2 regions of the Microbacterium sp. NPDC089321 genome follow, and region 2 is predicted to be linked to the other one. Evidence: riboswitches for the same ligand, from Rfam matches in the RefSeq annotation. Region 2 holds a riboswitch; the other holds the start of a gene.

Region 1 (4,446 bases), on a different contig from region 2:
CAGACGAGCAGATCATCGCGGCCGCCGAGGCGACCTACGTCGACCGGTTCGTGCACTCGCTGCCCGAGGGCTACGAGACCGTGCTCGACGAAGACGCCTCGAACGTGTCGGCCGGGGAGCGACAGCTCATCACGATCGCACGGGCGTTCGTCTCGCGGCCGTCGATCCTCATCCTCGATGAGGCGACCAGCGCCGTCGACACCCGCACCGAGCTGCTGCTGCAGCAGGCGATGGCAGCCCTTCGCGAAGGACGCACGTCGTTCGTGATCGCGCACCGGCTGTCGACGATCCGCGACGCCGACCTCATCCTCGTGATGGAGCACGGTGACATCGTCGAGCAGGGCGACCACGACGAGCTGATCGCGAAGCAGGGCGCGTACTGGCGGCTGTACCAGTCGCAGTTCGAGCAGGCTGCGACCGACATCGATGCCGAAGAGGCGCTCACCGGCTCCGTGCCCGTGATCGTCACCGGAGACGCCGAAGACGAGGCCGAGGCGGTCGCCGAGCAGAAGGTCGTCGCCGCACCCGATGCGCAGCAGCTCGGCGAAGCCGTGAAGGAAGCCGAGTCCACGGCATCCGACCCCCGACGCGACTGACGGGCAGCACCGCCCAGAACTGCAGAGCGCCCGCCCCGATCACGGGGCGGGCGCTCTGCAGTCCTGGTGCCGAACGCACCATATCCCGCCGAACTCACCACTTATGCGCGTCGGCACATGGTGATCTCGGCGCGACGTGGTCCACTCGTGCGACGACCTGAAGGTCAGTCGTTGTCGTCGAGCCCGAAGAGCTCGAGCGGGTGCGTCAGACGCCACCAGGCGCTCGGCTGCGTGATGTCATCGGCGAGGGAGACCGACGTGGTCGCCGTGTCGAGCGGACCCTCTGCAGTCAGGGTGCCGACCTCGGCGCCCTTCTTCGTCTTCTCGTCCAGCGAGAACGAGGTCGACGAGGTCGCCCCGGCGCCGTTCCACAGCATCACGCGCGTATCCGCGTCGGTCACGATGTCGACCCGGTCGCCCCACTCGGTGCTCACGTGCCCGACCACGGTGCCGGCAGGCACCGACGGCGCCTGCTCGGTGAGGCTCTTCTCGACGTCGGCGAGCAGCTGGCGGGTCGCCGCCAGGCGCGCCTTGTTGTCGTCCTGCCCGAGCACGGCGCTGAACAGTCGCACCGTGGTGTCGCCGACGGTGATGTCCTTCGCGGTGAGCAGGTTCCAGTGCGAGAGAGTGCCCGTCTTGATGCCCACGACCCCGGGGTCATCGAGCATCTGGTTGGTGTTGGTCACGGTGCCGACGCCCGGGATCTCCGCCGTGCGGGTGGCCACGATCTCGGCGAAGACCGGGTTCGCCATCGCCAGCTCCGCGATCTGGATGAGCGCGCCGGGCGGTGCGACGTTCCGCTTGTCGAACCCCGAGGGAGAGGCGAGCGTCACGCCCTCGATGCCGCGATCGCTGAGCCACTGCGCCGCTGCCTGGGCGAACGCCCGGTCGGAACCCCACAGCTCGTCGGAGAGGCGGTCGATGTAGTTGTTCGCCGAGCCGAGCATGATCCCCTGCAGCATCTGGTACTCGGTGAGGCTGCCGCCGACGGGCACGTCGAGCGACGACTGGTTCGCTTCGCGGTAGCGCCAGAACTCGCGGGAGTCGGCGTAGGTGAAGCGGAAGCTCGGGCCCTGCTCGCCGACCTTCAGGGGCAGCTCGTCGAGCACCATCATCACGCTGACGACCTTCGAGATGCTCGCGATCTCGTCTGCCGACGCCGTGGACGTCACGGGCGCCAGTCCCTGGATGCCCACAGCGGCGCTGCCCTGCGCCGGCCAGGTGACGGCCGCAGCGGGAGCGGGGGCGATCGTCACGGCGGATGCCTGCGCTGTCGGGGCGACCTCGCTCAGCGGCCACAGCAGCGTGGTCGAGACGTAGGCGCCGCAGAGTGCGGCGACGATGCTCAGGGGGATCAGGATGCGGGGGCGCCGCCATCCCGGTGTCAGCCGGGCACCTTCGAAGAGCGGGCGGGGTTCGGCTGCGACCGGGTGCTCGTCGAGCAGGGCGGATGCCTCGAGCCATGTCAGTGCGGTGGGCGGGCGCTGCTCGTCGGCCCAGGCCTTCGGCGCGTCGTCGGCAGCCGAGGTCGGAGATGCTCCCGCCGGCGCGTCGGACGCCACGACGGTCGTGCTCTCCGACCTCGCGGCGTCGGCGCGCCCGACAGCGCCCTCGGGCGCGTCCGCAGGCGCTTTCCGCTCGACATCCACAGCGTCAGTATCGCTGGTCGCGGCCCGTTCCGGCCCGAGGCTGTCGCCGAACTTCGGCAGCGTCGCCGCATCGCCGGATGCACGAGCGGCCCGTGCGCGCGTGCGCTCGCGCATGACGCGGCGCGTGACAGGGCGCGTCGACTCTGGGGGAGGGCTCACCTCACCACGCTACAGGCCACCGTTTCACGGGACGAAACGCACGCCCGTGGCCACGGAACCGACGCTATGATCGAGCCATCACCACGGGAGTCCGCACGGGCGGGCTGAGAGGAAGCGAAAAGCGCTTCGACCGTCGAACCTGATCCGGATCATGCCGGCGCAGGGAGGAGTTCAGATGAGTACGTCCACGCACCGTTCCGCCACCGAGAACGCGACCACCGCATCCCCCGCACGCAAGCTCAACTGGCGTGTCGTCGACATCGTCGTCGCCGCCGTGCTCGGAGTCGCCACCGGCCTCATCTTCTGGGCCTGGAACGGCGCCGGCTATGCGTGGTTCGGCGCGGCCGACGCCCTCACCCCGGGTCTCGGCGGCATCGCCGTGGGCATCTGGCTGCTGGGCGGCGTGCTCGGCGGTCTCGTGATCCGCAAACCGGGAGCCGCTCTCGTGGTCGAGCTGATCGCCGCGATCGTCTCGGCGCTGATCGGCAACGTGTGGGGCATCTCGACCGTGCTGTCGGGCCTCGTGCAGGGGCTCGGCGCCGAGCTCATCTTCGCGCTGTTCCTCTACCGCCGCTTCACCCTGCCGGTGGCCATGCTCGCCGGTGTCGGCGCCGCCGCCGCGGCCTGGGTGTTCGAGCTGTTCTACGGGTCGTCTCCGAACATCCTGAAGAGCGTCGAGTTCAACTCGATCTACCTGGGCACGCTGGTCGTCTCGGGGGCGCTGCTGGCCGGTCTCGTCGGCTGGCTGCTGGTGCGCGCACTCGCCTCGACGGGAGCACTGAGCAGGTTCGCCGCCGGCCGGGAAGCCCGCCAGGAGGTCTGACGATGTCGGCTCCTGCTCGCGTCAGCGCGAACGGGTGGGGGTGGCGGTACGCCGGACGGCGTCTGCCGGCCGTCAGCGATGTCTCCTTCACCATCGAGCCCGGCGAACGGGTGCTGCTGCTCGGCGCCTCCGGTGCGGGGAAGTCCACGCTGCTGGCCGCACTCGCCGGCGTCCTCGGAGACGCTGAGGAAGGCGAGCGCACCGGCTCGCTGCTGGTCGACGGCGCGACACCCGAGTCCCGTCGCGGCGACATCGGGCTCGTGCTGCAGGACCCGGACGCGGGTGTGGTGCTGTCGAAGGTCGGCGATGACGTCGCGTTCGGCTGCGAGAATCTCGCGGTGCCGGCTGAGCAGATCCCTGGGCGCGTCGCCGAGGCGATGGAGGCCGTGGGGCTCGATGTTCCCCTCGACCGGCCGACCAAGGCGCTGTCGGGCGGGCAGAAGCAGCGCCTGGCGCTCGCCGGAGTTCTCGCGATGCGTCCTGGTCTGCTGCTGCTCGACGAGCCGACCGCGAACCTCGACCCGCAGGGCGTGCGCGACGTGCGCGACAGCGTGGCACGCGTGCTCGACGGCACCGGCGCCACGCTGGTCGTCGTCGAGCACCGCACCGAGGTGTGGGTCGACCTGCTCACACGGGTGATCGTGCTGGCCGCCGACGGCGGACTGCTCGCCGACGGCACTCCCGCCGAGGTGTTCGGCGCACATCGCGATGAGCTCGCGGATGCCGGCGTGTGGGTGCCGCATCACGACGTCGAGCTCTCGGTGCTGGGCGGGATGGTGGCTGCGGATGCCGTGCTCGAGACGCACGATCTGTCGGTCTCCCGCGATCGGCGCACGCCGGTGCAGTCGCATCTCGATCTCGATGTGCCGCGGGGGATGGCGACGGTCATCACCGGACCCAACGGCGCGGGCAAGTCGACGCTGGCGCTCACTCTCGCTGGATTGCTGCCCGAACTCGCCGGAGCCGTCGAGTCGGCACCCGACCTGGCTGGTCGCAGCGGACGCCGTCCTTCGAGGTGGACCTCGCGGGAGCTGCTCACACGCATCGGCACGGTGTTCCAGGAGCCCGAGCATCAGTTCCTCTCGCGCACGCTGCGCGATGAGCTCGCCGTGGGGCCTCGGGCGCTCGGCATGTCCGCCGGCCAGGTGGAGGCGATCGTCGACGACCTGCTCGAGCGGCTGCAGCTGGCGCCCCTGGGGCTCGCCAATCCCTTCACGCT
Region 2 (4,446 bases):
AGGAGGGCTGCGGCGATTGCGGACCCCCGCAGCACCGGCGGTGCGTAGGCTCAGAGCATGACCACAGCCGCCCGCCTCAGGGCCGTGCCGAGCCTGACCGGAGACGCCCCCGCCTTCGACCCCCGCGATGCTCCGGCCGACCCGGTGGCGCTGTTCCTGAGCTGGCTCGACGACGCACTGGATCGCTGCGTGGCCGAGCCTCTTGCGATGACGCTGGCGACGGTCGACTCCGCGGGGATGCCCGACGCCCGCACCCTGATCCTGAAGGACGTGAGCGAGTGGGGCTGGGCATTCGCGGGGAACCGCGGTTCGGCGAAGGGCATGCAGCTGGCCGGCCGGCCCAGAGCGGCGCTCGCATTCTGGTGGCAGCCGCTCATGCGCGCGGTTCGGGTGCGCGGCCGAGTGGTCGAGGCGACGGCGGAAGAGAGCGCCGCCGATCTCGCCGCGCGTTCCCGGTCGGCGCGCGCCCGCATCTCGCCGGGGGAGTGGATGCTGTGGCGCGTCGTTCCCGAGCGCGTCGAGTTCTGGCAGGGACGCCCCGATCGCGACCACGTGCGACTGATCTACCGGCGGCAGGACCGGGCGTGGGTTCACGGCGTCGAGCGCGCAGAGACGACCGGCGATATCGAGGAGCAGAGATGAGCGACTACCAGGTGATCGAGATCGGCGCGCAGCAGGACTGGCGTGCCTTCCACGGCGGCTTCGACGAGGCGCGTTCGCGCGACGGACGACGCGTCGTCGACCACGAGCTGACCATGCAGTACATCGGCATGACGGCCAATGCCCTCGTTCCGGGCGAGCAGGCCGGCTACTGGCATGTGCACGAGAAGGTCGAGGAGCTGTACGTCTTCCTCGGCGGCCGTGGCCAGATGGGACTGGACGACGACGTGATCGATGTCGCCGAGGGCACGGTGGTGCGCGTCGGCCAGGGCGTGTGGCGAACCTGGAGGGCGCTGCCGGACAGCCCTGCGGCGCTGCGCTGGCTGTGCATCCGCTCCGGCGGTGAGAGCCTTCCGCACATGCCGGACGACTCCCGGCGCGGCCCGGACCGTTCCCTGCCGTGGTGAGCGCCGTCTGACGCTCTGAGCGGAATCGCTTCCGTCGCATCCCGCCGAGTGGTGTCATTGCCGCATGACGAAGGTGCTCGTGCTCGGCGGAACAGGTTGGCTCTCGGGGCGCATCGCGCGTCGATGGCGGGATGCCGGAGCGGCGGTGACGTGTCTTGCCCGCGGTGACCGGCCGGCAACCGACGGCACCGTGCTGCTCCGGGGCGACCGGGATGCACCCGGCGTCTACGACCGCCTCGCCGAGCACCGCTGGGATGAGATCGTCGACATCTCGTCGCGCGCAGAGCACGTCGCGCAGGCGGTCGGGGCGCTCGGCGATCGCACCGAGCACTGGACATACGTCTCGTCGATGTCGGTGTACTCCGACGATGCGAGCGAGGGTCTCGACGAGTCGGGGGAGCTGCACGCGCCGGCGCGACCCGGCGACGAGTACGAGTACGGTGCGCAGAAGGTCGCGGCCGAGCAGGCGGTCGCGGCTCTCGGCGAGCGGGCCCTCATCGTGCGACCAGGACTGATCGTCGGCCCCGGCGACCCGAGCGATCGGTTCGGGTACTGGGCGGCGGCCTTCGCAAGGGCGGGCACCGGGCCGGTGCTGGTGCCGGAGCTCGCCGGGCGCTCGGCCCAGGTGATCGACGTCGACGACCTTGCGGAGTTCCTCTCGGGCGAGCCGCGCTGGGGCGTCGTGAACGCCATCGGCGACGTGCATCCGCTCGCCGATCTGCTCAGTCGCGTCCGTGCGGCAGCCGGCCACACCGGCGAGCTGCTCGAGGCGGGCGACGACTGGCTCGAAGCGCATGATGTGCAGTACTGGATGGGCGAGCGCTCGCTGCCGCTGTGGCTGCCCGCCGACATGCCCGGCTTCATGCGCCGCGACAACTCCGCCTACCGCGCCGCCGGGGGACGCCTCACCACCCTGGACGACACCGTCCGCGGCGTGCTCGCCGACGAGCGCGCCCGCGGTATCGACCGTGAGCGGAGGGCAGGGCTGAGCCGCGACGAAGAGCAGGCGCTGATCGCGCAGCTGACGTCGTCCTGACATCCGGCGACTCGCAGGCCGGCGCAGGACGCCCGCCTGGCTAGACTCGCGTGCAGTGACACGGGGTGCCGCATCCGCGGCTGAGATCACACCCGTCGAACCTGATCTAGTTCGTACTAGCGAAGGGATGTCGCCCATGAGCGATCCTCTGCGTCCGTCCACCCGAGTCCCGGCCTTCTCCGCCGCGCTCCTGACACGCGTGAGGGAGGAGCCACCGCTCACGCACTGCATCACCAACGCGGTGGTCACCGGCTTCACCGCGAACGCCCTGCTCGCCGTCGGAGCCTCGCCGGCGATGGTCGACATCGTCGGAGAAGCCGGCATGTTCGCCGGAGTAGCCTCGGGGCTGCTGGTCAACCTCGGCACGCCCACCCCCGAGCAGCGTGCGGCGAGTCTCGAGGCCGCCGCCGCAGCGAACGCCGCCGGCACCCCATGGGTGCTCGACCCGGTTGCGATCGGCGCCCTGCCTGTGCGCACGGCGCTCGCCGCCGAACTCGCGTCATTGCGTCCGACGGCGGTGCGCGGCAATGCCAGCGAGATCCTCGCGCTGGCAGGCACCGGGGCAGGCGGGCGGGGTGTGGATGCCGTCGATGCGCCGGATTCGGCCCTCGATGCCGCTCGCGCGATCGCCGACCGGTACGGCAGCGTGGTGGCGGTGTCCGGTCCGGTCGATCTGCTGACCGACGGCGACCGCCTGATCCGCATCGCGAACGGCGACGCGCTGCTCACTCGCGTCACCGGCGGAGGCTGTGCCCTCGGCGCGCTGATGGCGGCGCTCCTCGGTGCCGCACGCTCGGTCGGAGCGGATGCGCTCGACGCGGTCGCCTCCGCGACGCTGGTGTACACGATCGCGGCCGAGCATGCCGCCCGCGTGGCAGACGGCCCAGGCAGCTTCGCCGTCGCTCTGCTCGACGCACTCGCCGGGGTCGACCCCGCGGACATCGAGGCCGAAGCGCGCGTCGACGAGAGCGCCGGCCGCATCGAGGCGGGTGCGCTGTGAACCCGGATCTGTCGACGTACCTCGTCACCGATGCACACCTGTGCGGCGATCGGGGCGTCGTCGAGACGGTCCGCGATGCAGTGGCCGGCGGTGTCACCGTCGTGCAGCTGCGCGACAAGGACGCCCCGGACGCCTCGATCATCGAGCAGCTGATCGCGCTGAGCGAGGCGATCGCCGGTCGCGCCCTGCTCGTGGTCGACGATCGCGTCGATGCGGTGGTCGAGGCCCGACGGCGGGGAGCGCGCGTCGACGGCGTGCATGTGGGCCAGTCCGACATCCACGTCGCCGACGCCAGACGTCTGCTGGGTCCCGACGCGCTGATCGGGCTCACCGCGAACACCGATGCGCATCTCGATGCCGTCCGCGCCCTGCCCGCGGGAACGGTCGACTACATCGGCGTAGGGGTGATCCGCCCTACCGCCACGAAGCCGGATCATCCTCCGGCTCTGGGCGTCGATGGTTTCCGCGCGCTCGCCGCAGGCAGCCCAGTCCCCGCGGTGGCTATCGGCGGCATCGGCATAGACGACATCGCGCCCCTCCGCGAGGCGGGCGCTGCAGGCGTCGCGGTCGTCTCTGCCATCTGCGCCGCCGACGATGCCAGGCACGCGGCGCAGGAGATCCGGCGACGGTGGACGGGGCGCACAGCGCCGCGGGTGCTGAGCATCGCCGGCAGCGATCCCTCCGGCGGCGCCGGAATCCAGGCAGATCTCAAGTCGATCGCCGCGCACGGCGGCTACGGAATGGCGGCGATCACCGCGCTGACCGCGCAGAACACCCAGGGCGTGCGTGGTGTGCACGTGCCACCGGCCGAGTTCCTGCGCGACCAGTTGAGCGCCCTCTCGGACGACATCCGGATCGACGCGGTGAAGATCGGGATGCTGGCTGACGCCGAGATCGTCGAAACCGTCGCCGAATGGCTCGCCGCGCACCGCCCGGCCACGGTCGTCCTCGACCCTGTGATGGTCTCCACCAGCGGCGACCGGCTGCTCGATGCACGGGCCGAATCGGCCCTGCGAGATCTCGCGGCGCTCGCGGACGTCGTCACCCCGAACCTCGCCGAGCTCGCCGTGCTCGCAGGGCGATCGATCGAGGGCTGGGACGACGCCCTGTGCGCCGCGCAGCGGGTCTCGGCCGAGACCGGCGCCCTCGTGCTCGCCAAAGGCGGTCACCTCGGCGGCCCGTCCGCGCCGGATGCCCTCGTCGGCGAAGACGGCGTCATCGCCGCGTTCGACGACGCGCGCATCGAGACCGGCAGCACGCATGGCACCGGGTGCTCGCTGTCGTCGGCGCTGGCGACGCTGCGCGCAGCGGGGAACGAGTGGCCGGATGCCGTGCGCGGGGCG

The links. A riboswitch is a leader RNA that binds a small molecule or an ion and turns the genes downstream of it on or off. The one in region 2 is predicted to bind thiamine pyrophosphate.
Region 1: another riboswitch for thiamine pyrophosphate. It lies ahead of AB0N59_RS05520 (ECF transporter S component); the one in region 2 lies ahead of thiM (hydroxyethylthiazole kinase).

What each region holds. Positions count from the first base shown of each region.
Region 1 is NZ_JBFBGX010000001.1:1,178,295-1,182,740, forward strand. It holds gene AB0N59_RS05510 (ABC transporter ATP-binding protein) at 1-596, shown strand, start outside; gene AB0N59_RS05515 (D-alanyl-D-alanine carboxypeptidase) at 761-2,404, opposite strand; TPP riboswitch at 2,478-2,587, shown strand; gene AB0N59_RS05520 (ECF transporter S component) at 2,580-3,227, shown strand; gene AB0N59_RS05525 (ABC transporter ATP-binding protein) at 3,230-4,446, shown strand, end outside.
Region 2 is NZ_JBFBGX010000003.1:265,148-269,593, forward strand. It holds gene AB0N59_RS14795 (pyridoxamine 5'-phosphate oxidase family protein) at 58-642, shown strand; gene AB0N59_RS14800 (cupin domain-containing protein) at 639-1,067, shown strand; gene AB0N59_RS14805 (NAD-dependent epimerase/dehydratase family protein) at 1,132-2,103, shown strand; TPP riboswitch at 2,155-2,248, shown strand; gene thiM (hydroxyethylthiazole kinase) at 2,240-3,103, shown strand; gene AB0N59_RS14815 (bifunctional hydroxymethylpyrimidine kinase/phosphomethylpyrimidine kinase) at 3,100-4,446, shown strand, end outside.